DNA from 3 places in the Paraburkholderia sp. BR10936 genome. Region 1 is predicted to be linked to each of the others. Evidence: predicted binding sites of a transcription regulator. Region 1 holds the regulator's gene; each other region holds the start of a gene.
The links. The regulator LexA, encoded in region 1, represses DNA repair genes until DNA is damaged. The targets are predictions, from matches to a motif close to ACTGTATNNNNATACAGT.
Positions count from the first base shown of each region.

Region 2: AB4Y36_RS10020 (VRR-NUC domain-containing protein) is a predicted target of LexA. The motif match lies at 3,034-3,051, and genes of this name have one in related genera.
Region 3: AB4Y36_RS01180 (PA0069 family radical SAM protein) is a predicted target of LexA. The motif match lies at 3,919-3,936, and genes of this name have one in related genera.

Region 1 covers NZ_JBFRCM010000010.1:148,459-158,027, forward strand. Annotated here, with positions in the region: gene nodI (nodulation factor ABC transporter ATP-binding protein NodI) at 1-72, opposite strand, end outside; gene AB4Y36_RS21580 (universal stress protein) at 394-864, shown strand; gene AB4Y36_RS21585 (DUF2939 domain-containing protein) at 926-1,609, opposite strand; gene AB4Y36_RS21590 (hypothetical protein) at 1,706-2,083, opposite strand; gene lexA (transcriptional repressor LexA) at 2,148-2,798, opposite strand; gene AB4Y36_RS21600 (sulfate ABC transporter substrate-binding protein) at 3,092-4,150, shown strand; gene cysT (sulfate ABC transporter permease subunit CysT) at 4,300-5,199, shown strand; gene cysW (sulfate ABC transporter permease subunit CysW) at 5,196-6,164, shown strand; gene AB4Y36_RS21615 (sulfate/molybdate ABC transporter ATP-binding protein) at 6,167-7,225, shown strand; gene AB4Y36_RS21620 (CysB family HTH-type transcriptional regulator) at 7,311-8,237, shown strand; gene AB4Y36_RS21625 (asparaginase) at 8,288-9,313, shown strand; gene lysM (peptidoglycan-binding protein LysM) at 9,402-9,569, opposite strand, start outside.
Region 2 covers NZ_JBFRCM010000004.1:102,370-111,938, reverse strand. Annotated here, with positions in the region: gene bamC (outer membrane protein assembly factor BamC) at 1-91, opposite strand, end outside; gene AB4Y36_RS10035 (DUF2844 domain-containing protein) at 479-952, shown strand; gene AB4Y36_RS10030 (DUF3443 domain-containing protein) at 949-2,229, shown strand; gene AB4Y36_RS10025 (hypothetical protein) at 2,360-2,938, opposite strand; gene AB4Y36_RS10020 (VRR-NUC domain-containing protein) at 3,059-4,810, shown strand; gene AB4Y36_RS10015 (ATP-dependent DNA helicase) at 4,807-7,098, shown strand; gene AB4Y36_RS10010 (AAA family ATPase) at 7,171-9,569, opposite strand, start outside.
Region 3 covers NZ_JBFRCM010000001.1:241,736-251,304, reverse strand. Annotated here, with positions in the region: gene AB4Y36_RS01195 (acyl-CoA dehydrogenase) at 40-1,827, shown strand; gene AB4Y36_RS01190 (D-amino acid dehydrogenase) at 1,909-3,195, opposite strand; gene AB4Y36_RS01185 (Lrp/AsnC ligand binding domain-containing protein) at 3,372-3,860, shown strand; gene AB4Y36_RS01180 (PA0069 family radical SAM protein) at 3,972-5,126, shown strand; gene AB4Y36_RS01175 (NINE protein) at 5,143-5,649, opposite strand; gene AB4Y36_RS01170 (sorbosone dehydrogenase family protein) at 5,754-6,833, opposite strand; gene rpsP (30S ribosomal protein S16) at 7,155-7,418, shown strand; gene rimM (ribosome maturation factor RimM) at 7,516-8,277, shown strand; gene trmD (tRNA (guanosine(37)-N1)-methyltransferase TrmD) at 8,343-9,110, shown strand; gene rplS (50S ribosomal protein L19) at 9,260-9,569, shown strand, end outside.

The DNA of each region.
Region 1 (9,569 bases):
CAGGCCGTTGACGACCGTCCTGTCTCCATAATGTTTGATGACCTGCTCGAATTCGATGGCGGGTGCGGGCATGGACCGGTTGAACGTGAGTCGATCGGGCATCGCGCGAGTCGCTCGAAGTACCGAACGAAAAATCGCACGAAACGAGGCGGCCCATTTTAGTGCATTGCTGCGCGGCGGGTCGGGCGTCGCTCACAGGTGTTTTGACGACGCACGAGGTAAATGCATGTCGCGGCAAGCATCCAGCACTGTGCAAGATGCGTGCGCCGATTGAGACGTGCCTGGCGTTTTTCGATGCACACCTGGCGTTTTCCAGCCCTTGCGTGTGGAATTGCGGCGCACCATCATGAGAATCGCACAGCCTGCAAATCACGCGGGCGGGGAGAAGCGATCATGGCGAGCTATAAAAAAATTCTGCTCTGTTACGACGGCTCGCGCGAAGGCCGCAAGGCGCTGCGGTGCGGCGCCGATCTTGCACTCGATCTGCAGGCCGAGACGCACTTGCTCTCGGTCGTCGACATGCGTTCGACGATCGCCCAGAGCGCCGGCCTGTTGACCGACGTGGCCTGCGGCCGCTTCGAGGAAACGGCGCGCGAGATTCTTCAGGAAGGCGTGGACTGGCTAACCGAGCGCGGCGTGCGCGCTCAGGGGCATTTCGCGTTCGGTCATCCGATCGACGAAATCGCGAATCTGGCCAACGAGCTGAATGCCGACCTCGTGGTGGTGGGCCACCGCTGCCGCACAGGGCTCTCGCGTTGGTGGATGGGCGCCGGCAACACGCCGCTGCTCGACCGCGTTTCGTGCAGCATTCTCGTGGCGTGTTCGTCGGCGGCTGAGGAAAAGCAGCAGCAAGCCGCCGCGTAGGGGATCAAGCGGGCCGGCTCGCCTGGAACCGGCCTGTTAGCGCTGCCACTGCCGATCTATCTCAGTTCGAGACGTTTCCTTCGCTTAGCTCGACCGCCGAGAGCTTCCACGAGAAGAGCCCGTGACGCTGCAGAATGGCGGCGTAGTGCTCGCCCGTACTGCCGCGGTCCCACGTGAGCGCGAACTCATTGAGGCCGCGATAGCCCGCCGTGGTCACCGGCCGCGCCTCGGGCGCGGGGGTGCCGGATACGGCCGGGGCCGGTGGCGCGGCGGAGGCGGGTGCCGATTGCGGCGGCTCTGCCGATTGCGCGGATGGCGCGCCGGATTCCGCTGGCGGCGGCGCGTGTGGCCGGTCGCCGGGCTTGCCCGTCGGCGGCATGCCATCGAGCAGGGCGGCCACGCCTTCCGGTGTGGCGTAGGCATCCACGAGCGGACTAATCAGTGCCGCGCCAATTACGGCGCCGAGGATCAGCAACGGATTGCTGCTGTGCTGCCCCTCGACGCGCCGGTGCAGCATCTCGCCCACCTGCTGTTTCAGGCTCAGGCGCAGCGCAGGGTAATCGACGTATTCGTTGAGCGCGACGGCGTCACGCGCGTCGGCCGCGGCTTTCATGTGTTTCACCGCGATATAGGGCGACGCATAGGCGTAGCCGATCGCGGCAACGACCATTGCGACGGCGACCGTGATCGCAACGGGCTTTTTCCAGCCTTGGGTCTTGCGCGGGGTAGAGAGAGATTCCGTCATCGGCATAGGGCAAATCGTTTAAACACGGTGTTGACCGCAAACCGGGCTAAACGATCCCGCCCGTAACCTCTTCTCACATTTGTGCAGCGTTGCTGCTTACTTCGCGAGTGCCGCGGGCAGGTCGCTGTGCTGCTCGGCGATGCAGCGGTCGATTGCGCGGCAAACCGCGTCGACCGTGCCGACGAGGATGAGCCGCGACGGACCCTGATAGACGCGCACGGGCGCGCGGCGCATGGGCTGTTCGGTGTTGAGCGTGCTGTTGAGCGACACGCGCGCAAACGCCGGCTGTGCCGAGGGCAGCACGGGCAGGTCGGCTGCGCTGGCCGCCACCATCTCAGGCGAGTCTTCGAAGAGCGAACCGCTCAGTGCGGCAGCCGAATCGCGGACTTCGCGGACCGCGCACGAGGCGATTCCACGGAGATGGCGAAGGCGGCCGAATTGGCGGAAGGGCAGCAGGCGGGCAAGACGTTCCATGACTCTCTCCAGGTATGCGCAGATGGTGCGCAAACAATGTGCAAACCGCGCTCAGACGGATTCCTTAGAATTCGGTGGGGCGGATCAGCCCGACCGCGATGCCTTCGAGCGCGAATTCCGCGCTGCCGGCCTCGACGAAAATATTGTCGTAATCGGGGTTCTCGGCGATCAGCTCGAGCCCGTTCGGACGGCGCTTCAGGCGCTTGACGGTCACGTCGTCGCCGAGGCGCGCCACGATGATCTGGCCGTCTTTCGCTTCGGCCTTTTTCTGCACGGCGAGCAGGTCGCCGTCGAGGATGCCGGCGTCGCGCATGGAAAGGCCGCGCACCTTCAACAGGTAGTCGGGGCGGCTCGAGAAGAGCGCCGGGTCGCACATGTAGTTCTGCGAGATGTGCTCCTGCGCGAGGATCGGGCTACCCGCAGCGACGCGGCCGACGAGCGGCAGCGAGAGTTGCATGATGCTCGGGTGCGGGAGCGTGAACTGGTGCGGCAGGTCGTCGGGCCCCGGCACGAGGCGGATGCCGCGCGAGGCGCCCGCAGCCAGTTCGATCACGCCCTTGCGCGCCAGCGCACGCAGATGCTCCTCCGCGGAGTTGGCGGAGCTGAAGCCGAGTTCCGCCGCGATCTCGGCGCGCGTGGGCGGAAAGCCCGTGCGCTCGATGGCCCGGCGAACCAGATCGAAAACCTGCTGCTGTCGTGCGGTGAGTTTGGTCATGGCGCCACTGTATGTTTGAACAGGTAACTGTATTTTTATACAGTACTCGCCACTTTTCAAGTGTTACTTGAAATTCATCGACTGAACGTTGCCATCAGGCCGTTTTCCCGTGTTTGCGCGGATGAAACCGCGCTCCAACAGCGACTTCCTCTGTCCTTACCACTTTTGCGTATTAAAAAATAAGAAAACATCATTTTTAATAATGTAAGGGGATCGCTAGACTGGCCTCCATCGTTAGCTGCAGTTTCATCAATGAGCGCAAACGAGCACACACGAGAACGGAGAACAGATAGATGGGCACGACACATACGGGGCGCGCGGGCTGGCTGAAAACACTGGCGGCAAAACTGGTCATCGGCGTTGCGCCGCTCGTCGGCGTCACGGCGATGGCGGCTATGGTGCCGCTGGCCGCTCACGCGGATACATCGCTGCTCAACGTCTCCTACGATCCGACGCGCGAGCTGTACCAGGACATCAACGAAGCCTTCATCAAGCAGTGGAAGGCGAAGACGGGCGAAACGCTCACCATCAAACAGTCGCATGGCGGCTCGGGCGCACAGGCGCGCTCGGTGCTCGACGGTCTGCAGGCCGACGTCGCGACGCTCGCGCTGGCATGGGACATCGACGCACTCGCCAACAAGGGCATCGTCGCGAAGGACTGGCAAAAGCGCCTGCCCGACAACGCCTCGCCATACACGTCGACCATCGTGTTCCTCGTGCGCAAGGGCAACCCCAGGCACATCAAGGACTGGGACGATCTGACCAAGCCGGGTGTCTCGATCGTCACGCCGAATCCGAAGACCTCGGGCGGCGCGCGCTGGAACTATCTCGCGGCGTGGGCGTATGCGCTGCACCAGCCGGGCGGCGACGAGCAGAAGGCGAAGGACTTCGTCACGAAGCTCTACAAGAACGCGGGCGTGCTCGACTCGGGCGCGCGGGGAGCCACGACGAGCTTCGTGCAGCGCGGCATCGGCGATGTGCTGATCGCATGGGAAAACGAAGCATTTCTCTCGCTCAAGGAGTTCGGCCCGGACAAGTTCGAGATCGTGGTGCCTTCGGTGAGCATTCTGGCTGAGCCGCCGGTTGCCGTGGTGGACAAGGTCGTCGACAAGAAGGGCACGCGCAAGGAGGCCGAAGCCTACCTGCAGTTCCTCTATAGCGAAGAGGGCCAGGAGATCGCCGCGAAGAACTTCTACCGTCCGCGTTCGGACAAGGTCCCGGCGGCGCTCACGGCGAAGTTTCCGAAGCTTAAGCTCTACACGGTCGACGACACGTTCGGCGGCTGGCCCAACGCGCAGAAGACGCATTTCGCGGATGGCGGCGTGTTCGATTCGATCTATCAGCCGCAGTAAAGCTGTCGAGCAGTCAAGCAGCAGGCGGTCAAGCAGTAAGCGGTCCGCATAACGACGTGACCGCATAACAACGAAGCGCGCCTACGGGCGCGCTTTTCGGCGCGAATCTGCAACGCACGAATCGCGCAACCCATGTCTGGACGATGAGCATGACAACGTTTCGATTGCGCAAGCCCAGTGCGCTGCCTGGCTTCGGTTTGACGCTTGGCATCACGGTGGCCTATCTGAGCCTCGTGGTGCTCATTCCGCTTGCCGCCACCTTTCTCAAGACGGCGACACTCGACTGGAGCCAGTTCGTGCGCGCCGTGTGGTCGCCGCGCGTGATCGCGTCGTACCGGCTCACGTTCACCGCCGCGCTCGGCGGGGCGCTGATCAACGCGGTATTCGGCTTCCTGCTCGCGTGGGTGCTCGTGCGCTATAGGTTTCCGTTCAAACGGGTGATCGATGCGCTCGTCGATCTGCCGTTCGCGCTCCCGACTTCCGTGGCGGGCATTTCGCTCGCCGCCGTGTATGCCGGCAATGGCTGGATCGGCCAGTTCCTGCAGCCGCTCGGTCTGAAGATCGCCTTCACGCCGCTCGGCGTGCTCGTGGCGCTGACCTTCATCGGCTTGCCGTTCGTCGTGCGCACGGTGCAGCCGGTGCTCGAGGACTTCGAGCGCGAACAGGAAGAGGCCGCTGCGTGCCTCGGCGCCTCGCGCTGGCTCACGTTCCGCCGTGTCGTGCTGCCCGCGGTGCTGCCGGCGCTCCTCACGGGTTTCGCGCTCGCGTTCGCGCGTGCGCTGGGCGAGTACGGCTCGGTCATCTTCATCGCCGGCAACGTGCCGATGAAGTCGGAGATCACGTCGCTGCTCATCATCACCAAGCTCGAGCAGTACGACTATGCGGGCGCAACGGCGCTTGCCGTGATGATGCTCTGCGTCTCGTTCGTCATGCTGCTGCTCATCAATTCGCTGCAGTGGTATTTGCAGCGCCGCACGAGCCGGGGTGTAACGGCCGGCAGCGCGCCGAGTGCCGTGGTGGGCGCAACCGTCGCGGGAGGTGCGCAATGAGCACGCTGCCGCAACAACGAAGCACGCGCCGGCCGGACCCGGTCACCGAATCACCGTGGGTGCGCTGGCTGCTGACCGGCATTGCGCTCGCGTTTCTCGCGCTGTTTCTCGTGGTGCCGCTCGTCGCGGTGTTCTGGCAGGCGCTGTCGAAGGGTATCGGCTTCTACTTCACGTCGCTCGTCGATCCCGACGCGCTCTCCGCGATCAAGCTCACGCTCATCACCGCGGCGATCGCGGTGCCGTTGAATCTGGGCTTCGGCCTCGCGGCGTCGTGGGCGATCGCGAAGTTCGAGTTTCGCGGCAAGGCGCTGCTCACCACGCTGATCGACCTGCCGTTTTCAGTTTCGCCCGTGATTTCAGGTCTCATCTACGTGCTGCTGTTCGGCGCGCAGGGCTGGCTCGGGCCGTGGCTCGAAGACCGCAACGTGCAGATCATCTTCGCGGTGCCGGGTATCGTGCTCGCCACCATCTTCGTGACGTTCCCGTTCGTCGCGCGCGAGCTGATTCCGCTGATGCAGGCGCAGGGCAACGACGAAGAAGAGGCCGCCCACGTGCTGGGCGCCTCGGGCTGGCAGATGTTCCGCCGCGTGACGCTGCCCAATATCCGCTGGGGTCTGCTGTACGGCGTGATTCTCTGCAACGCGCGCGCCATGGGCGAGTTCGGCGCGGTGTCGGTGGTGTCGGGTCATATTCGCGGCCAGACCGACACGATGCCGCTGCACGTCGAGATTCTTTACAACGAGTACAACTTCGCGGCGGCGTTCGCCGTGGCATCGCTGCTCGCGTTGCTCGCGCTCGTCACGCTCGGCCTGAAGCTGCTCGCGGAGCGCCGCCTTTCGGCGGAACTGCGCGGCGCGGACGAGATTCCCGCCTACGCCGGCCCGCAACCCGTGGCCGTGCAACATGTTTCACAACACGCAGCGCCTCGCGCCGTGCGCCAACCGATTCAAGTAGGGGAGCAGTAAACATGGGCATCACCGTCAGCAATCTGCACAAGCGCTTCGGCGACTTCACCGCCCTCGACAACGTCTCGCTCGACTTTCCGCCGGGCGAACTGGTTGCGCTGCTCGGACCTTCCGGTTGTGGCAAGACCACGCTCCTGCGCGTCATTGCGGGCCTCGAATACGCCGACGCGGGCCAGGTCGTGTTGCAAGGCCAGGACGTGGGCGAGGTGGGCGCGCGCGAGCGCCAGGTGGGCTTCGTGTTCCAGCATTACGCACTGTTCCGCCACATGACGGTGTTCGAGAACGTGGCGTTCGGCCTGCGCGTGAAGCCGCGCAGCGAGCGGCCCTCGGAGGCCGTGATTCGCGAGAAGGTGCATGAACTGCTCAAGCTCGTGCAGCTCGACTGGCTCGCGCAGCGCTATCCGTCCGAGCTGTCGGGCGGCCAGCGTCAGCGCATCGCGCTTGCGCGCGCGCTCGCCGTCGAGCCGAAGGTGCTGCTGCTCGACGAACCGTTCGGCGCGCTCGACGCCAAGGTGCGCAAGGAGTTGCGCTCGTGGCTGCGCCGCCTGCACGACGACCTGCATATCTCGACGATCTTCGTCACGCACGACCAGGAGGAAGCGCTCGAGGTGGCCGATCGCATCGTCGTGATGAATCATGGGCACGTGGAGCAGGTCGGCAGCCCGCAGGACGTCTATGATCATCCGCAGACGGCCTTCGTCTACGAATTTCTGGGCGCCGCAAACCGGCTGCGCGGCAGCGTCGATGCACGCGGTTTCGTCGCCGAGGGCGCGGCGCAGCCGATCTCCGTGCATGCGAGCTTCGAAGGGCCCGCGCTCGCCTACGTGCGGCCGCACGACCTCGTGCTGCACCGCCAGGCGAGCGATCATCGCGACGGCATCGTCGTCGACGTGCGCCGCGTGGTGACGCTGGGCGGCTCGGTGCGCGTGGAGCTGGAAAGCCGCACGGGCGGCGCGCTCGAAGCCGAGCTCGACCGCGAGTCGTGGCGTGCGCTGGGCCTTTCGGTCGGCGAGGGCGTGACGGCCGTGCCGCGCGGGCTTCGCGTATTTCCGGCGCAATGAGCGCTGTAAAAAGCGGCGCAGCAAGCGTTACAGTGCTCACATCGACAAAAACGAATAATCGGTCAGCAGTCCCGGAGAGAAGACCATGAATTTTCAGCAGTTGCGTTTCGTGCGCGAAGCCGTACGGCAGAACATGAACCTGACCGAAGTGGCGAACGTGCTGTATACGTCGCAATCAGGCGTCTCCAAGCAGATCAAGGATCTCGAAGACGAGCTCGGCGTGGACATTTTCATTCGCCGCGGCAAGCGCCTGACCGGCCTCACGGAGCCTGGCAAGGCCGTGCATCAGCTGATCGAGCGCATGCTGCTCGACGCCGAGAACCTGCGCCGCGTGGCGCGCCAGTTCGCAGACCAGGACAGCGGCCACCTCGTGGTCGCGACGACGCACACGCAGGCGCGTTACGCGCTGCCTAAGGTCGTGCACCGGTTCCGCGAAGTGTTTCCGAAAGTCCATCTCGCGTTGCGTCAGGGCAATCCGCAGCAGATCGCGCAGATGATCATCAACGGCGAGGCCGACATCGGCATCTCGACCGAGGCGCTCGACCGCTTCCCCGACATCGTCACGTTCCCGTGCTACTCGTGGCATCACGTGGTGGTCGTGCCGAAGTCGCATCCGCTCGTGGGCCGCGAAAATCTCACGCTCGAAGACGTGGCCGAGTATCCGGTCATCACCTACGACCAGGACTTCACGGGCCGCTCGCACATCGACCAGGCGTTCGCGAAAGCGAGCGTGGTGCCCGACGTGGTGCTGACCGCCATCGACGCGGACGTGATCAAGACCTACGTCGAACTCGGCATGGGCGTGGGCATCGTCGCGGCGATGGCCTACGACCCGAAGCGCGACAGCGAACTCGTCGCGCTCGACACGGAGCATCTCTTCGATGCGAGCACGACGCGAGTGGGCCTGCGCAAGGGCGCATTCCTGCGCCAGTACGCGTACCGGCTCATCGAAATGTTCGCGCCGCAGCTCACCGAGCAGCAGATCGCGAGCCAGCTGCGCGAGGCAACCTGAAAAGCGCGCTGACTTTCTCGGCGGGCGGCGGATCGCTTAAAATCGCCGCCATGAATACTTCCACTTCCTCCTCAGCGGCGGCGCCCAGGCTGCCGCGCATTGCCGTGCTCGCCACGGGCGGCACGATTGCGGGCTCCGCCGCGGACGCCGCGAACACCGCGGGCTACCAGGCCGGCGTGATCGGCGTTGCGCAGCTGCTCGCAGCCGTGCCGGGCCTCGACGCCATCGCCCAGATCCATGCCGAGCAGGTCGCGAGCATCGACAGCAAGGACATGTCGCTTGCGCTATGGACTACGCTCGCGCAGCGCGTGAACGAACTGCTGGCCAGCGACGAGATCGACGGCGTGGTGATCACGCACGGCACGGATACGCTCGAAGAAACCGCGTACCTGCTGCATCTCACGGTGAAGAGCGCGAAGCCATGTATCTTGACGGCCGCCATGCGGCCCGCCACGGCGCTTTCCGCCGACGGCCCGCTCAATCTGCTCAATGCCGTCACGCTCGCGGTGAGCGAGGCGGCGGCGGGACAGGGCGTGCTGGTGGCGTTCAATAACCGCATTCATTGCGCACGCGACGTCGCGAAGATCAGCACCTATGCGGTGGATGCATTCCAGTCGCCGGAAATCGGCGCGCTGGGCTGGGTGCAGGATGGGCGCGTGGAATTCCAGCGCCGCGCGCTGCGCCCGCATACGGTCGATGCGCCGTTCACGGCACCGGTCCAATGGCCGCAGGTCGAGATCGTGACGAGCTACGCGGGCGTGTCGCGCGCGGCGGTCGAAGCACTCTTTGCCGCCGGTGTAGATGGGTTCGTCGTGGCCGGCACGGGCAACGGCTCGATTCACGGCGCGTTGCAGCAGTCGCTGGCCGAAGCGGCCGCCAAGGGCGTGGCCGTCGTGCGCGCCTCGCGCGTCGGCTCGGGCCACGTGATGCACAACGGCGCGGCCAAGGACGATACGCTCGGCTTCGTGTCTTCGGGCACGCTTAGCCCGTACAAGGCGCGTGTGCTGCTGCTGCTCGCGCTGGCGGCTGGCACGACCGACAAGGCGGGGCTGCAGGGCGTGTTCGACACGTACTGAGCCTGGCCGCGTACAAAGTAAAAACGGGCCTGGCGGATCGCTCCGCCAGGCCCGTTTCGTTTCTGGCCCTGTTCGTGTGTCGCCGCACTTACTGCAGCGGCGGAATCACGAGCACCTGACCCGGATAGATCTTGTCCGGGCTCTTGAGCATCGGCGTGTTCGCCTCGAAGATCGCGTCGTTCTTCGCGCCGCTGCCATAGTACTTTTCGGCGATCTTCCAGAGGTTGTCGCCGGCAACGACCGTGTGGTGCTGCGC
Region 2 (9,569 bases), on a different contig from region 1:
CTGGCGTCGGCGAGCTGCAGCCGGCGACCAGCCCGCCCGCCATCAGAAGCGCGAGCGCGCGTGCGGCAAGACGTTGATGAAAATCACTCATGTTCGGGTAATCCCTTCGGCTACGCCACGGCCAGTTTCCGTGGATCAACCAAACATTTTACCGGTCCGGCGGCCCGCTGTGCAAAAACCACGGGGTGGCACGCAATCCAGGCCCGATATCCGCAGCGGCGACGCGCGCCGAACCGCGGTCGCGGCACTCCAGACCGACCGCGCCTTAACATTCATCCACATTCGATCCGGCGCGGCGAACCTACTGAAAAGCCGCCAATTTCCTTTTGGATCAACGCATTAACTCCTCCCCACGCGCAAACGCTGCTTTGCGCTGTGCCGCCCTCCCGGCCTGGGACGCTCGCAAGAACGACCCCGGTGCTAATTTCATCTCGAAATCTCAAAAAAGATTCGTAAAAAAGCAGGACCGGAGAGCGTCATGAAAACTTGCAGCCTCACCCAGGCGGGCCGCGCCGCAGCCTTCGCCTGCGCGCTCAATTGCCTCGGCTTCGCCGCCGCGCCGGCCCGGGCCGCGCTCGGCGACACCGCGACCGTACCGGCCGGCGCCGCCCAACGCAGCATCGGTGGCGGAGCCGGCCGCGTCGTCAGCTACGTCGACGACAACGGCACGACCATCAACGCCTATGTGGGCAGCGCGGCCGGGACGGTCTTCGCGTACACGTGGCAGGGGCCGGCTCAGCCCAACGTGGGGGCGCTACTGGGCCGTTACGCAGCCGACTGGCGCAGCGCCGCCGCGGCGCTTCACGCCACCGGCCGCAACGGCCTGCACGCTGCGCGCGTGGACGGCGCTCAGGTCGTGGTCGAGACGGCCGGCCACATGCGCGCCTACGTGGGACGCGCGTGGCTGCCCGCCGCACTTCCCGCTGGCGTGAGCGTCGGGGATCTCCAATGAAGGCCCGCTCCCGGCGCCTCGCCCTCGTCGCCCCCCTCGCGCTCTTCTCGCTTTGCGCCGCGCTCACCGCGTGCGGTGGCGGCGATGCCGGAACCGCGTCCGCGAGCACAGGCGCCGCGGAACCCGCCAGCGCCTCAACTCCCTCGAGCGCGCCGTCGACCGCCGGCACGAGCCGCACGATTCCGCAATCGACCACGCCCAATGTCGTGGCCGTCACGGTGGGCCCGACGCCCACCTCGACGCGCAACATGCTGATGACGAGCGTCACGGTCTGCGTGCCGGGCACCGCGGACTGCACGAGCGTCGACAACGTCCAGCTCGATACCGGCTCCCAAGGCCTGCGCCTGCTCGCTTCGGCGCTGCCGGCAGGCTTCTCGCTGCCCCCCGTGCCAGCCGGTGCGGGGGCCGACATCGCCGGCGAATGCGCCGTGTTCGGCACGGGCTACACGTGGGGCACGGTGCGCAGCGCCGACGTGAAGCTCGCGGGCGAGACTGCCGCTTCGCTGCCGATCCAGTTGATCGCCGACCCGGCCGTGCCCGCGTCAGCGCCGGACGGCTGCGCCGGCAGCGGCCTCGCGATGAACAGCGCCGCCGCGCTGCGCTCGAACGGCATTCTCGGAGTCGGGCCGTTCAGCGCCGATTGCGGCGTGTCCTGCGTCAGGGCGGCAGCCACGCCGTGGTACTACGCCTGCCGCGCGAGCGGCTGCACGGCGAGCGCGCAACCGCTTGCGCAACAAGTCAGCAACCCGGTGGCGGGCTTTGCCACCGACAACAACGGCGTGATCATCGACCTGCCGCCCCTGGCCGACAGCGGCGCGTCCGGGGTGAGGGGGTCGATGATCTTCGGCATCGGCACGCAGGCGAACAACGCGCTCGGCAGCGCGACGGTGCTGCGCGCGAACTCGGGCACCGGCTATGTGAAGACGACGACATCGGACGGCACGGTCTACTCGCTGAGCTACCTCGACACGGGCTCGAACGCGCTGTACTTCAACAGCCCGACGATGACGCGCTGCGGGTTCTGGTATTGCCCGAGTTCGCCGGTCAGCCTCGGTGCGACGATAGCCGGCATCGACGGTGTGGGCGCTTCCGTGACCTTCGCGGTCGCAAGCTCGACGACGCTGCTCGCCACCGGCAACTGGGCCTTCAGCAATCTCGCTGGCTACAACGGTCGCGCGTTCGGCTGGGGACTGCCGTTCTTCTTCGGGCGCCGCGTGTTCACGGCGATCGCCTTGCAGGACACACCTGCAGGCAGCGGACCATTCTTCGCGTTTTGAGCGCGCCGGCGATCACCGGAGTCTTATCAGCTACAAACGACGAAGGCCTCATGCGAGGCCTTCATGAGCACAGAATGCGCCAACGACGGGGCTGCCGTAGCAACGCCACGGCGAGCAGCGTGCGTTCGTTTTAATCGTTCGAGGCGTTCGGGTCGGGCGTGGTCTTCGCGAGCTTAGGCGGCGCGAGCCAGCGGAACGTCGCGAGGCCCGACTCGTTGAAGGTGCACTCCGCGGCCGCCGGTGTGCCGACGGCCTTCTTGATACCAAGCTTTGCGACCAGCGCGGCGACCGGCGTGGTCGGCTTGCCCTCTGGCGTGCCGCCTTGGGCGACCGGAGCGGTGGGAACCGAAATCGTGCCGGGCAGCGCCGCCGCCTGCACCATCGGCGCCGTGACCGTGGGCGCCTCGTTGGCGCCCTGCGCCGTGGTGGACGCCGCCGCCGATGCGGCCGATGCGGCCGACGCCGACGGCGCCGACGCGACCACGGCGGCCGAAGCCGCGCCGTTCTCGAGCTGCCCTTCGACCACCACACGGGCGCCACGATACGTCGTCGCGCTATGCGTGACCTTGAGGTCGCCGAGCGTCGTCTCGGCAAGGCGGCTACGCATCGCCTCTTCGCAGGCGCTGGTGTTGCGGTACTGCGCCGCGCATCCCGCGAGCAGGGTGACGGCGGCCGCGAGGCCGGCGAAGCATGCGTTACGTGTGTTCATCGCTCATCCGATTTTCAGGCTGCGGCAATTGTAGCGTACGGGGCGGGGAATCCCTGACGGCGCTCGCGCCCACCTGCGACCCTGCTATCATCGCTGCTGTATATCCGTACAGTGCCACGCGTGCTTCCCGACTCTCCCGATCCGTTCTATTACCTCGCGAACTTCGAGCGTGCGCTAGCGTGGCTCGACGCGCGCTGCGCCGACCTGTTCGACGACGCCGAGCGCCGCTTCGCCGACGAATTCGTGCAGGTGCCGCAAGCATCTCGCGCGCTCTTCGTGCGCATGCTGATGCGTAAGGGCCCCTATTTTCGCGCCAGCCGGCTCGCGTACGACGAAATCGGCTGCCCGCGCGCGGCTGCGGCACCGCTCGTCGCGGCGGGTTGGCTCGACGACGCGCCCGCACTCGATCTCGGCGCGCTCGCCGCGCTCGTGACGAAAGCCGAACTGCAAGCGCTCGCCGAGCGTCTTGGCATCGCGCTCGAAGCTCGCGCCACGCGCGCGGCAACGCTCGAGGCGCTCGATGCACACTATGCCGCCGCGCCCGAACCGCGCGACTGGCGTGCGTGGTTCCCGGCTTCGTCCGACACTGTGCTTTTGTTCGCGAGCGCCCCGCTCTGCGAGCGCCTGCGCCTGATGTTCTTCGGCAACCTGCATCAGGACTGGTCGGAGTTCGTGCTCGCCGACCTCGGCGTCTTTCGCTACGAAAGCGTGCCCTTCGATCACGCCTCGCGTGCGTTCCAGCGACGCGAGGACATCGACGCGTATCTGGCGCTGCGCGATTGCCGCGACGGACTCCAGAGCGCCGCCGAGACCCAGGACTTCGACGCTGCCGGCGCCATCACCGCAACACTCGCAGCACTCGACGCGCTGGCCCCGCGCACGCAAGCGAACGCCTGGCTGCGCGCTCGCCACGACAAGCTGCGTCACGCCGCGGGGCTCGCCGCCGAGCGCGCGGGCGAACCCGAACTCGCGTGGCGCGCTTATCTCGACTGCGCTCACCCTGAATCGCGTTACCGCCGCGTGCGTGTGCTCGAACAACTGAACCGACGCGAGGAAGCGCTGGCGCTCGCGCAGACCATTGCCGATGCGCCCGCAAACGAAGAGGAAGCGCAGCGCGCGGCGCGCACGCTCGGGCGTCTCGCGCGCACGCGGGCGAAGTCGAAGACGAGCGCCGGGCCGGGGTTCGCGCAGCTCGAACTCGCGCTGCCCGCGGCGCCTGGCCCACTGCGCGTCGAGGAAGCCGCGCGCATCGCGCTCGCCGCGCCGCAAGCGCCCGTGTTCTATGTCGAGAACACGCTGATCAACGCGCTCTTCGGCCTGCTCTGCTGGCCCGCGCTGTTCGCGCCGATGCCAGGCGCGTTCTTCCACCCGTTCCAGCGCGGCCCCGCCGACCTGCACGCCGCCGACTTCGTCGCACGACGTGCTTCGCAGTTCGAAACATGTCTCGCCGAACTCGAAACGCTCGCCTACCGCGAGTCGATTGTGCGCCGCTACGCGGAAAAATCCGGCATCCAGTCACCGTTCGTCGCGTGGCCCGCATTGAGCGACGAACTGCTCACGCTAGCCCTCGACTGCTTCCCGGCCGCTCATCTGCGCCTGTGGTTCGAGCGACTGCTGCGCGAACCCGTCGCGAACCGCTCGGGTCTGCCCGATCTCGTGCGCTTCTGGCCGCACGAGCGGCGCTACGAACTGATCGAGGTGAAAGGCCCCGGCGACCGCTTGCAGGACAACCAGCGCCGTTGGCTGGCCTATTGCGTGCAGCACGGCATGCCGGTTTCCGTATTGCAGGTGCGTTGGCCCAACCTGCACGACGAAGCCGAAGAAGCAGAAGAAGCCGTCGAAAACGCCGCCCAGGCGCTGCCCGCGCCATGAGCTACACGGTGGCCGTGCGCACGCTGTGCGAGTTCACCGCGAAGCGCGGCGACCTCGACTTGCGCTTCACGCCCTCGCCCGACGCAAGCGACGGCCGCGCCGGCCACGCCGCCATCGCCGCGCGGCGCCCGCCCGGCTACGAGACCGAGATCGCGCTTTCCGGCACGTTCGAATCGCTGAGCGTGCGCGGCCGCGCCGACGGCTACGATCCCGCGCGCCGCAGGCTCGAAGAATTCAAGACCTATCGAGGCGACCTCGATGCGATGCGCGAGAATCAGCGCGCGCTGCACTGGGCGCAGTTGCGCGTCTACGGCGCACTTCTCTGCGAAAAACTCGGCCTCGATGGGCTCGAACTCGCTTTGGTCTACTACGACATCGGTTCGGGGCGCGAGACGGCGCTCGTCGAGCATGCGAGCGCGCGGGAATTGCGCACCGCGTTCGAAACGCAATGTCGTCGCTTCGTTGCATGGGCCGAGCAGGAAAGCGCCCACCGCGCCGCACGCGATACCGCGCTTGCCACACTGTGCCTGCCGCATCCGCAGTTTCGACACGGCCAGCGCGATCTTGCCGAAGCCGTCTGGCGCGCGGCGACGCAGGGACGCTGTCTGCTCGCGCAGGCGCCCACCGGCATCGGCAAGACCATCGGCACGCTCTTTCCGCAGTTGAAGGCGTGCCCGCGCGCGGCGATCGACAAAGTCGTATTTCTGAGCGCGAAAAGCTCTGGGCGTCAGTTGGCACTCGACGCGCTCGCTACGCTGACAAGCGCGCAAGACGAAGCAAGCGCCGAAGCGCATCGAACGCCCGTGCCCCTGCGCGTGCTCGAACTCGTCGCGCGCGAAAAGTCGTGCGAGCATCCCGAAGCGGCATGTCATGGCGAATCATGCCCGCTTGCGCGCGGCTTTTACGACCGTCTGCCGGCCGCGCGTGCGGCGGCGCTCGAGCGCGTGCGGCTCGACCGCGCGGCACTGCGCGAGGTGGCGAGCGAGCATGCCGTCTGCCCCTACTACCTTGGCCAGGAGCTGGCGCGCTGGAGCGACGTGATCGTCGGCGACTACAACTACTGGTTCGACGCGAGCGCCATGCTGTTCATGCTCGCCGCGCACAACCAGTGGCGCGCGAGCGTGCTCGTGGACGAAGCCCACAACCTCCCCGAGCGCGCCCGCGCGATGTATTCGGCGGAACTCGTGCAAACGCGCATCGACGCCGTGCGCCGCGCCGCGAGCGCACCGCTCAAGCGCGCGCTCGCGCGCCTGCAGAAGCACTGGAACGCGCAGAACGCCGTGTTGCCCGGCGCCTGGCGCGCGAGCGACACCTTGCCCGAAGGCCTCGTCGCCGCGCTTGGCGACGTGATCGGGGCGATCGGCGACCAGCTCGCCGAACCCGCGCTCGTGCGCGATCCCGAACTCGAGCGCTTCTATTTCGACGCCCTGCACTTCACGCGCATTGCCGAACGCTTCGATACGCATTCACTCTTCGACGTCACGCCATTGGCGCATCAGAACGCGCGCCGCCCGCGTTCCACGATCGCCATCCGCAACATCGTGCCGGCGGATGCCTTGCGCCCGCGCATCGCCACGGCACACAGCATCACGCTCTTCTCGGCGACGCTCTCGCCCACGCATTACTACAGCGACATGCTCGGGCTGCCCGCCAACACGGTGAGCATCGACATCGACACGCCATTTCGCGCCGAGCAGCTCGACGTCCACATCGCCCGCCATATCTCGACGCGCTATAAGGACCGCGAACGTTCGCTCGAAGCGCTGGTCGGGCGCGTGGCCGCGCAATTTGTCGAACGCCCCGGCAACTATCTGTGTTTTTTCAGCAGCTACGACTATCTGCAGCAAGCCGCCGATGCGTTTGCGGCACGCCATCCGGAGGTGCAAGTCTGGCTCCAGTCGCGCACCATGGACGAAGCGGATCAGCAGGCCTTCGTCGCGCGCTTCGTGGAAGGCGGCTGCGGCATCGGTTTCGCGGTGCTGGGCGGCGCGTTCGGCGAGGGCATCGATCTGCCGGGCACACGTCTCATCGGCACGTTCATCGCGACGCTCGGCATGCCGCAGGTGAACGCCGTGAACGAGGCGATGCGCGCACGCATGGATACGCTCTACGGCGACGGCTTCGACTACACCTACCTGATTCCGGGCCTGCGCAAGGTCGTGCAGGCCGCCGGGCGCGTGATCCGCACCGAGCAGGATCGCGGCGTCGTACACCTGCTGGACGACCGCTTCGCACAGCCCGGCGTGCGCGCGCTGCTGCCCACGTGGTGGCGTATCGCCACGAGTTAATCTGGATTCCAGATCAATCGTAACGTAAAAAACTGGCGCACGTTTCGGTGCGCCAGCCGTTGCTCCACTCAATCAAACAGGCTTCGCCTTGCCCCCGCCCTTGCCGCTCTTCTTCGGAGGCGGGGGTGGTGGATCGCCTTCCATGTCGTCGGCGGCCATCTCGCTCGCGATTTCGTCGACAGGCGGTGCCGCCGTTTTCTTCGCCTTCTTCGCCGGCTTGCTCTCCTTCACGTCGGGTGGCACAGCGATCTTGTTGATCGTGACTTGGTCGTTCGTTTTGTCGTAGCCGATCTCGACGGTATCGCCCGACTTCAGCGCGTCGCCGAGTATCTCTTTGGCAAGGCGCGTTTCCACTTCCTGGCGAATCTGCCGCTTGAGTTCGCGCGCACCGAACTCCGGCTGATAGCCGGCCTCCACGAGATGATCGACGAGCGTCTGACCCATCAAGAGCGTGATGCCCTGCGCGGACGCCGTGCGCGTCACGCGCTCGAGCTGGATCTGCACGATCGCGCGGATGTTCTCGCGCGAGAGCGCATGAAACACGATGATTTCATCGATGCGATTGAGGAACTCGGGCCGGAAGTGTCCCTTGAGCACCTTCATGAGTTCGGCACGGATCGTCTTGTCGTCGAGCCGCGACTTCTCCGGGCGCTCGAGGTTGTCCATGATGATCGTCGCGCCCAGGTTGCTCGTGGCGATCAGGATCGTGTTGCTGAAGTCGACTACGCGACCTTTGCCGTCCGTTAAACGCCCGTCGTCGAACACCTGCAGCAGCACGTTGTAGACGTCCGCGTGCGCCTTCTCGATCTCGTCGAGCAGAATCACGCTGTACGGGCGGCGCCGCACGCGCTCGGTAAGCTGGCCACCCTCGTCGTAGCCCACGTAGCCCGGCGGCGCGCCGATGAGCCGCGCCACTGCATGACGCTCCATGTACTCGCTCATGTCGATGCGGATGATCGCCTGCTCGTCGCCGAACACGGTTTCCGCCAGCGCCTTCGCAAGCTCGGTCTTGCCTACGCCGGTCGGCCCGAGGAACAGGAAGGTCGCGATCGGCCGGTTCGACTGACCGAGTCCGGCGCGCGAAAGACGTACGGCGTCGCTTACGGCGACCACGGCATCTTCCTGGCCTACCACGCGTTCGCGCAGCGTCTCTTCCATCTTGAGCAGCTTCTGGCGCTCTTCCTGGGTGAGATCCGCGACCGGAATGCCAGTGAGCCGCGACACGACCTCGGCAATCGACGCCACCGTGACTTCGAGCGTTTCCGAACCCGTCTTGCGCTGCCACGCCTCAGTCAGCTCTTCGAGCTTTGCCTGCTTCTCGTTGATGCGCTCCTCGAAACCCTTAGCCTCGTCGAAGCGCTTGCGCGAAGCCGCGTAGTCCTGCTCGCGTTTGAGTTGCGCGATCTCCGCTTCGAGTTCCTGCATCTCGGCGGGACGCGACGTCGAACCGATGCGCACGCGCGCGGCTGCCTGGTCGATGAGATCGATCGCCTTGTCCGGCAAGAAGCGTGACGTGATGTAGCGATCCGACAATTCGGCCGCGGCCACGAAGGCGTCGTCGGCGAAGGTCACCTGATGGTGGGCTTCGAGCTTGTCGCGCAAACCGCGCAGGATCACGATGGTTTGCTCGACCGTGGGCTCCGGCACGAGCACGGGCTGAAAGCGCCGTTCGAGTGCCGCGTCTTTCTCGATGTACTTTTGATACTCGTTCAGCGTCGTGGCACCAATGAGGCTCAACTCGCCGCGCGCCAGCGCTGGCTTCAGCACGTTGGCAATATCGAGTCCGCCTTCGCCGCCGCCCTGCCCCGCGCCAACGATCGTGTGCAGTTCGTCGATGAAGAGGATCAACTCGTCGTGTTTCGCGGTCACTTCGTCGATCAGCTGCTTCGCGCGCTCCTCGAACTCGCCGCGGTACTTCGCGCCCGCGACCATCGAATTGATGTTCACCTCCACGAGCCGCTTGCCGCGCAGCACCTCCGGCACGTCGCCATTGACGATGCGCTGTGCGAGCCCTTCCACGATGGCGGTCTTGCCCACGCCCGGTTCGCCGATCAGCACCGGGTTGTTCTTCTTGCGCCGCGCGAGCACTTCGATCGTGCTCTCGATTTCCTGCGCGCGGCCCAGCACCGGATCGAGCTTGCCTTGCCGTGCCATGGCTGTCAGGTCCCGGCCGAACTTGTCGAGCGTGGGCGTGCCCGTAGGCGCATCGACGCGGCCGTCTTCCGCGCCCTTGCCCACGACCTTCACGACCTTCTGGCGCAGCGCCTCGGGCGTCACGCCGTACTTCTTGAGCAGCGCGCCCGCAATGCTGTCGGGCACCGCGGCGAGTCCGATCAGCAGATGCTCGGGGCCAACGTACGAGTGACCGAGATCGCGCGAGGCCTGAAACGCGAACTGAAACGCTTTTTTCAGGCGCGGCGAAATCGTCATCTTGTCGATGGGCGCATCGGGCGAAGCCGTGCCCTTTTGCG
Region 3 (9,569 bases), on a different contig from region 1:
GTCATTTGAGGAACCGCATACCGACAGGAGGAGACTGAAATGTACCAGGCGCCCACGAGCGACATGCTGTTCGTCATGAAGGAACTGGCCGGCCTCGAAGAAATCGCCAACTTACCGGGCGGCGAAGACGCCACGCCCGAAACGGTCGAAGCGGTGCTGCACGAAGCCGCGAAGCTGTGCGGCGAAGTGCTCGAGCCGCTGAACGCCGAAGGCGACCGCAATCCGAGCCGCTGGGAAAACGGCAACGTGCACGCCACGCCCGGTTTCAAGGCGGCATTCCGCCAATACGTGGAAGGCGGCTGGCAAGGCGTGCAGCATCCTCAGGAATACGAAGGACAAGGTTTACCGAAGCTCGTCGGCACGCCGTGTGTGGAAATGCTCAACGCGGCGAACCTTTCGTTCGCGTTGTGTCCGCTGCTCACCGACGGCGCCATCGAAGCGCTCCTCACCGCCGGCAGCGAAGCGCAAAAGCAGCGCTTCGTGCCGAAGCTCATCTCCGGCGACTGGACCGGCACGATGAACCTCACTGAGCCGCAGGCGGGCTCCGATCTCGCCGCCGTGCGCACGCGCGCCGAGCCGCAAGGCGACGGCACGTACAAGGTGTTCGGCACGAAGATCTTCATCACGTGGGGCGAGCACGACATGGCGGAGAACATCGTCCATCTCGTGCTCGCGCGCACGCCCACGGCGCCCGAAGGCGTGAAGGGCATTTCGCTCTTCATCGTGCCGAAGTTCCTCGTCAACGAAGATGGCACGCTCGGCGCGCGCAACGATGTGCACTGCGTATCGATCGAACACAAGCTCGGCATCAAGGCGAGCCCGACCGCCGTGCTGCAGTTCGGCGACCATGGCGGCGCGATCGGCCAGTTGATCGGCGAAGAGAATCGCGGCCTAGAATACATGTTCATCATGATGAACGCCGCGCGTTTTGCGGTGGGCATACAGGGCGTGGCCGTCTCCGATCGCGCGTACCAGAAGGCGCTCGCCTATGCGAAGGAGCGCGTGCAGAGCCGCCCGGTGGACGGTTCCGCGAAAGCCGCGGTGAGCATCATCCATCACCCCGACGTGCGCCGCATGCTCGCCACGATGCGTGCGCTCACCGAAGCCGCGCGTGCGCTCGCTTACGTGGCGGCCGGCGAGAGCGACCGCGCGCATGGCGACCCCGACGAGGCGGCCCGTGCGCGGCATCAGGCGCGCTACGAGTACCTCGTGCCGATCGTGAAGGGCTGGAGCACCGAACTCGCGCTCGAAGTGACGAGCCTCGGCGTGCAGGTGCATGGCGGCATGGGCTTCATCGAGGAAACGGGCGCGGCGCAGTTCTACCGTGACGCACGCATTCTGCCGATCTACGAGGGCACGACGGCGATCCAGGCGAACGATCTCATCGGACGCAAGACGCTGCGCGACGGCGGCGCGGCGGCAAAGGCGCTGCTTGCCGATATCGCGCAGACCGTCGACGCGCTGGCCGCACAACGAGGCGCGGCGTTCGAGTCGATGCGCAAGCATCTCGCGGCGGGTAAGGATGCGCTGGCATCGGCCGTGGACTTCGTGCTCGCGAAGTCGAAAAGCGATCCGAACGCGGTATTCGCGGGCAGCGTGCCGTATCTGAAGCTGGCGGGCATCGTGCTGGGCGGCTGGCAGATGGCGCGCGCCATGCTCGCCTCGCAGCGTCTCATGCGGGAGGACCCGAAGTTTCATGGCGCGAAGATCGCCACGGCGCAGTTCTACGCGCAACACGTCTTGCCGCAGGCGGTGGCGCTCGAAGCGGCGATCGTCAGCGCCAACGGCAGCGAGGGCGTGCTGGCGCTAGCGGAGGATCAGTTCTGACGCAGCCGCGCGCTACTCACAGCGAGAAATGAAACACGGCGCCCTGGCGGCGCCGTGTTCGTTCACGCAGCGTGGCTGGCTTCAGGCATACGCCGGACGATGCGAGCCTTGCGTGTCGCCGAGATAGCGGTGCACCGAAAGATCGTCCGCGCGGATGGCGGGCTGTTTGCCCGAGATCAAGTCGGCGAGCAATTGGCCCGAACCGCACGACATCGTCCAGCCGAGGGTGCCGTGACCCGTGTTCAGGAACAGGTTCGAGATCGGCGTGCGGCCGACGACCGGCGTGCCGTCCGGCGTCATCGGGCGCAGGCCGGTCCAGAAGGTGGCCTTCGTCGTGTCGCCGCCGCCCGGGAACAAGTCGTTGACGCACATTTCGAGCGTCTCACGGCGCGCTTGCTTGAGCGTCTTGTCGAAGCCGACGATCTCGGCCATGCCGCCCACACGGATGCGGTCGTCAAAACGCGTGATCGCGATCTTGTAGGTTTCGTCGAGCACGGTCGAAACCGGCGCGGCACTCGCATTCACGATCGGCGCCGTGATCGAATAGCCCTTGAGCGGATAAACCGGAATCTTCACGAGGCCCGCGAGCATCTTCGTCGAGAAGGAGCCGAGCGCGACCACGAACGAATCGGCGCGCACCAGCTCGCTGCCGCATTGCACGCCCGCGATACGGTCGCCCTGCATGGCGAGGCCGTCGATCGGCGTGTTGTAGCGGAATTTCACACCCAGTTGTTCGGCCATGGCGGCGAGGCGCGTGGTGAACATCTGGCAGTCGCCGGTTTCGTCGCCGGGCAGACGCAGGCCGCCGGTGAGCTTGCCCGACACCGCGGCGAGCGCCGGTTCTGCGCGGCCGAGTTCGGCTGCGGTGAGCAGTTCGTACGGAACGTTCGCGTCCTTGAGCACGGCGATGTCCTTCGCTGCGCCTTCGAACTGCTGCTGCGTGCGGAACACCTGAAGCGTGCCGCCCGTGCGGCCTTCATACTCAATGCCCGTGTCGGCGCGCAACGCCTGCAGGCAGTCGCGGCTGTATTCCGCGAGACGCACCATGCGGCCTTTGTTGAGCGCGTAGCGTTCGGCCGTGCAGTTCTGCAGCATCTGCCACATCCACTGCAGCTGGAACTTCGTGCCGTCCAGACGAATGGCGAGCGGCGCGTGCTTCTCGAACATCCACTTGATCGCCTTGAGCGGCACGCCCGGCGCGGCCCACGGTGCGGCGTAGCCCGGCGAGATCTGTCCGGCATTGGCAAAACTGGTTTCGAGCGCGGGACCGGCCTCGCGGTCGATCACCGTGACTTCGTGGCCCGCGCGGGCGAGATACCAGGCGCTGGCCACACCGACCACACCACTGCCCAACACGACGACTCGCATAGCTGCTCCATATAGTTTCGTTGAGCTACGCCGCGTTGCCGGGCCCTTGGAAGCCGTCTTTTGGCACCGATAGGGAAGAAGGCATGAAAATCCGGGTGTAGCCAGTATTTGTAGCTATGCTATTGTTGTATGTCCAGGTTTTGTTATCGTATTTTTTAGATTTTCGGGAAGAAATCATGAGAACGCAGCGCCAACCGGTCCGCGCGCTCGACCGGCTCGATCACCGCATCCTGAAGCTGCTCCAGGAGGACGGCCGCATGGCGATGAAGGACCTCGCGGAGCAGGTCGGGCTCTCGGTCACACCGTGCATCGAGCGCGTCAAGCGCATGGAGCGCGACGGCGTGATCACGGGTTACTTCGCGCGTGTGAATCCCTCGGTGCTGGGTGCGGCGCTGCTCGTGTTCGTGGAGATCACGCTCGATCACAAGAGCGGCAACATGTTCGACCAGTTCCGCCGCGAGGTGCAGAAGATTCCCGAAGTGCTCGAATGCCATCTCGTCTCGGGCGACTTCGACTATCTCATCAAGGCGCGCATCGGCGAGATGGCCGACTACCGCAAGCTGCTCGGCGACATCCTGCTGCAACTGCCGGGCGCCGTGCAGTCGAAGAGCTACGTGGTGATGGAAGAGATCAAGGAGACGCTGACCATCGCCGTGGGGGAATGAACGGGTAACAGCGGGCTGAAGGCGGCCCCTTTTTTAGGACTCGACAACGCGGATCGATACTGTATATTTATACAGTATCGATCCGCGCTTTCATGTCCATTTTCTCTACCCGTGACTGATTCCCATCACCCCGATCCCGACGCCTGGTATCCCGTTGCGCCGCCCACGGCGCGCAAGGGGCGCGGGGCGGTCACGAACCTGCAAGGGCGCTACGAAGTCGACCAGCGCGAAGCGTTCGACGACGGCTGGCAGCCCACGGGTGTCGGCGGGGAGCGCGATGGTGATGGCGATGAAACCGGCGAGCCCAGGCTGCGCACCGAAGTCTTCGAAGAGCGCGCGAAGAGCATCCTCACACGCAACCAGTCGCCGGACATTCCATTCAACGTCTCGCTCAATCCGTATCGCGGCTGCGAGCACGGCTGTATCTATTGCTTTGCGCGGCCTACGCACAGTTATCTCGGCCTTTCGCCGGGGCTCGATTTCGAGAGCCGAATCTACGCCAAGGTCAATGCGGCGGAGTTGCTCGCGCGGGAAATCGCCAAGCCGTCGTACGAGCCCGAGCCGATTGCGCTGGGCGTGAATACCGACGCCTGGCAACCGGTGGAGCGCGACCTGCGCATCACACGCCGCGTGGTCGAAGTGCTGGCGGAACGGCAGCATCCGTTCGCGGCCATCACGAAATCCTCGCTGATCGAGCGCGATCTCGACCTGCTCGCGCCGATGGCCGCGCGCCAGCAGTTCATGGCGGCAATCACGATCACCACACTCGACGCCGATATCGCCCGCTCGCTCGAACCGCGTGCGGCGACACCCGCGCGGCGGCTGCGTACCATCCGCACGCTCGCCGAGGCCGGTGTGCCGGTCGGCGTGAGCATCGCACCCGTGATTCCGTTCGTGACCGAGCCCGACATGGAGCGCGTGCTCGAAGCCTGCGCCGAGGCCGGTGCGACAAGCGCGAGTTACATCGTGCTGCGTTTGCCGTGGGAGGTCGCGCCGCTGTTCCAGGACTGGCTGGCGGCGCACTTCCCGCAGCGCGCCGAGCGCGTGATGAGCCGCGTGCGCGACATGCGCGGCGGCAAAGACTACGAATCGGCGTTTTCGCAGCGCATGAAGGGAACGGGGCTGTGGGCCGACCTGCTCAAGCAGCGCTTTCACCATGCCGTGCGGCGCCTCGGGCTCAACGAGCGGCGCCACGGCATTCTGGACATGTCGGCGTTCGTGCAGTCGAAGACCGTGCGCGAGAAGCCTCAGCTCGACCTGTTCTGAGCCGTTACTGCGCGATTTACTGCGAGAGCGCCTTCGCGGCCTCGACCTGCGACTCGAAGTACGTTTGAAACGAGAGTGCGAGTCCCGTCATCAGCAGGAACGCGCCAATCAGCAGCGAGAAGATCACGACGAAAATCACCGTCCAGCCCGAGCGGCTCGTGCGGCCTTTCTCCACGAACGCGGCGTTGAACTGCGCGTCCCATTTGGCGTCGGGGCGAAGTCCGTAGACGATTGCCGCCAGAAACGCCGAGAGGACCGACACCGCGCCGATCACGGCGAGCACCCAGCCGGGAATCGAGGCGCGCTCGGTGGCGACGAGCAGCATCACGCCCGGAATGCCGAGGAGCGTGCCGAACAAATGCGCCCAGCCCCACACGTCGCGCGGGCCATACAGGTAGAAGCGGTGGGCGCCGAGACTGCCAAACAGGAAGGCGAGGGCGGCGGTGAGCGTCTTGGAGCGAAAGCGTGCGAGGTTCTTGTCGTTGGGCATGGGCTCGGGCGAAACGTGGGCGTCGGCCGCCATGAGCGCATTACGTCGAACGCGCACGGGCCGCCGGGCATTGTATGCCGCACGACGCGCTTGCAGCACAAGCGCACGCTTATGCCCGGCACCATGGTCTGCCCGCGTCACGGTTTCGTGTAGGTCACGCGATAAATCGCGCCCGCATAGTCGTCGCTGACGAGGAGCGATCCGTCGGGCAGCGGCAGCACGTCGGCGGGGCGGCCCCATTGGGTCTCGTCTGAATTGAGCCAGCCCTGCGCGAACACTTCTTGGCGTGCGTTCGTGCCGTCCGGGTTGGCGATCACGCGCACCACGCGATAGCCGACCTTCTTGCTGCGGTTCCACGAGCCGTGCTCGGCGATGAAAATGCTGTTCTTATAGTCAGCCGGGAACATCGAACCGGTGTAGAAGCGCATGCCAAGCGACGCCACGTGCGCGCCGAGCTTGAGGACGGGGGGCGTGAAGCCGCTGCACGGATGGCCTGCGCCGAACTCGGGGTCGGCGACATTGCCGCCGTGGCAATAGGGAAAGCCGAAGTCCTCGCCCACGTGCGCGAGGCGGTTGAGCTTGTCGTCGGGGATGTCGTCGCCGAGCATGTCCCGGCCGTTGTCGGTGAACCAGAGCTCATGCGTCTGCGGATGCCACGCGAAGCCGACCGTGTTGCGCACACCGCGGGCGATGGTCTCGTAGTGCGAGCCGTCGGGCTCCATGCGCCCGATCATCGCGAAATGCATGCGCTGCGGGTCGCTGGCCGGCAGACAGACGTTGCACGGCGCGCCTTGCGGCACGTAGAGCTTGCCGTCGGAGCCGAAGGCGATGAACTTCCAGCCGTGGTGGCGCTCGGCGGGCAGCGAATCCGTGACGACGACGGCTCTGGGCGGATCGTCGAGATGACGGTCGATGTCGTCGAGCCGCACGATCGACGAAACCGCTGAAACGTACAATGCGCCGTTGCGCCAGGCCACGCCCACCGGCATCGTCAGTCCCGAGGCCACGATATGGCGCTTGATGGCTTTGCCGTCCTTGAGTTCGAGCGCGTAGACGTCGCCGTCCGTACTCCCCACATACAGGAGGGTGCCGTTGCCTGACAGCGTCATTTCGCGCGCACCGGGCAAGTCGGCGGACAGCACCTCGATGTGGAAGCCCGGCGGCAGCTTGATGCGCTCGATGGGAAGCGCCGCTTGAGCGAACGGCGCCGCGAGCAGGGCGGCGGCAAAGGCGAGACACGCCGCTGCAAAGCGTCGGGCCGACTCGCGAGACACCGGAAAAAAGGAGCTGCCACCCACGCCGCCGCCACAAACGCGACGCGGCCATTGCACGAGTCGTCTGAAAGTCGCCACAATTCGCTCCAGGGCCCGCCCATCGTGGGCATGAGCCGCAGTTTGACCGCTTTGTTGATCGCTTTGTCTCGCCGCTTTCCGCGCGCCGGCGTGCAATTTCCCGTTAAGTGTTTGTTATGCCTCCGGTTTCGGGCTATAATCGCATGTTTCAGTAGTCCCGAACCCCCGGTTTTCAAGGATTTTCGTATGGTCATCATCCGTCTGGCACGCGGCGGCTCGAAGAAGCGCCCGTTCTACAACATCGTCGCAACCGACTCGCGCAACCGTCGCGACGGCCGTTTCATCGAGCGCGTGGGCTTCTACAACCCGGTCGCTACCAAGGGTGAAACGCTGCGTATCGCTCAAGATCGCGTGACGTACTGGAAGGAAAACGGCGCGCAAATGTCGCCGGCCGTCGAGCGCCTCGTGAAGGAAGCGCAAAAGACCGCCGCCGCTGCGCCGGCTGCTTAAGTCTTTAAGCGTCTTTTCAGTCTGTTGTCCGTGTTTCACCCGTGTACGCGGTGCATGATCCGCGTATGCAATATCAAGCTGGTCGCAAGGGGTGCCGATGTCCGCGCATGACGCCAAATCTGCCGTAGAGGCGAACGACGCGTCGGAAAGCGGGGCGCCCGAAGTTGCAGCCAGCGGCGCCGGCAAGGCTGCCGCCCGCGGCGCGCCGTCCTTTGGTGCGTTCGTGCGCAAGCCTGCGCGCGAGAGCGCCGCGAAAGCTGCGCCCGCAACCGGGACAGCCGGGGGCCTGCGCGCCGAAACCGAGGCGAGCTGGCCTGCCGACGCCGTTGAAGTCGGCGCCGTGATCGACGCCTATGGCCTCAAGGGCTGGCTGAAGATCGCGCCGCACGCGCAGGATAGCCAGGCGCTGCTTTCCGCTAAACGCTGGTGGCTCCTCAAGGGCCGCGAGGGTCAGGCGCATCGCGAGCGTCATTGCGCGGTGCGCGTGAGCGCCAAGGTTCATGGTGACAGCGTCGTTGGCCAGCTTTCGGGCGTGGCCGACCGCGATGCCGCGCTGCTGTTGCGCGGCGCGCGCGTGTACGTGAGCCGGGCCGAATTCCCGGCGCCCGCAGCCGATGAATATTACTGGGTCGACCTGATCGGCCTCGATGTCGCCAATGAGGCGGGCGTCGAGCTCGGCAAGGTTGCCGACCTGATCGACAATGGCGCGCAATCGGTGTTGCGTGTCACGTATGCGTCCACGGACAAGGATGGCAAGCCGGCCACCGGCGAGCGCCTGATCCCGTTTGTAGGCGTGTTCGTGAAGACGGTGGACCTGGCGGCGAAGCGTATCGTCGTCGACTGGGAAGCCGACTACTAAGCAGCGGCAACGCTGTGGCAACCCCGCCGCGCGCCTTGATTCAATTTCGCTGAACGGAGAGAGCGATGCAGTTCGATGTCGTCACGCTCTTTCCCGAGATGTTCCGCGCGCTGACCGACTGGGGCATTACCAGCCGGGCGGCGAAGCAGCAGCGTTACACGTTGCGCACGTGGAATCCGCGTGATTTCACGACCGACAACTACCGTACGATCGACGATCGCCCCTACGGCGGCGGGCCCGGCATGGTCATGCTGGCCAGGCCGCTCGAAGCGGCGATCGACGCGGCAAAGGCCGCGCAGGCGCAAGCCGGCGTGAGCGCCCCGCGTGTGCTGCTGATGTCGCCGCAAGGCAAACCGCTCACGCACGAACGCGTCATGCAGTTCGCGCAGGAGCCGGGTCTCGTGATGTTGTGCGGCCGCTATGAAGCGATCGACCAGCGTCTCGTCGACCGCTGCGTGGACGAAGAAGTGAGCCTCGGCGACTTCGTGCTCTCGGGGGGTGAATTGCCCGCGATGGCCTTGATGGACGCCGTGGTGCGCAACCTGCCGGGCGTGCTGGGCGATGCGCTTTCGGCGGTGCAGGACAGCTTCGTCGACGGTTTGCTCGACTGTCCGCATTACACGCGCCCCGAGGAATACGACGGTGTGCGCGTGCCCGATGTGCTGCTTGGCGGCCATCATGCGGAAATCGAGCAATGGCGTCGCCGCGAGGCGTTGCGCAACACGTGGAACAAGCGGCCCGATCTGATCGCGCGGGCCAGAAAGAACAAGATGTTGAGCCGGGCCGACGAGGCGTGGCTCGCTAGTCTCGCGAAGGGCTCGAACGAAGCGTAAGGCTTCGGGCGTGCGCGACAAGGGGCGCAAAAGGCGGTGCCGCTTCATGCGTGAACGGCGCCAGTTGTGAATCCATCCTCTATCGGGGCCGTAGTGCAGCAACCCTGCACAGGTACGAACGCCGACAAGATGGCATACGGAGTCAATCCATGAATCTGATTGAAAAACTCGAGCAGGAAGAAATCCAGCGCGTGCTGGGCGAGAAGACCATCCCCGAATTCGCCCCCGGCGATACGGTGATCGTCAACGTGAACGTGGTTGAAGGTAACCGCAAGCGCGTTCAGGCATACGAAGGCGTCGTGATCGCGAAGCGTAACCGCGGCCTGAACTCGTCGTTCATCGTGCGCAAGATCTCGTCGGGCGAAGGCGTCGAGCGTACGTTCCAGACGTACTCGCCGCTGCTGGCCAGCATCGTGGTGAAGCGTCGCGGCGACGTGCGTCGCGCGAAGCTGTACTACC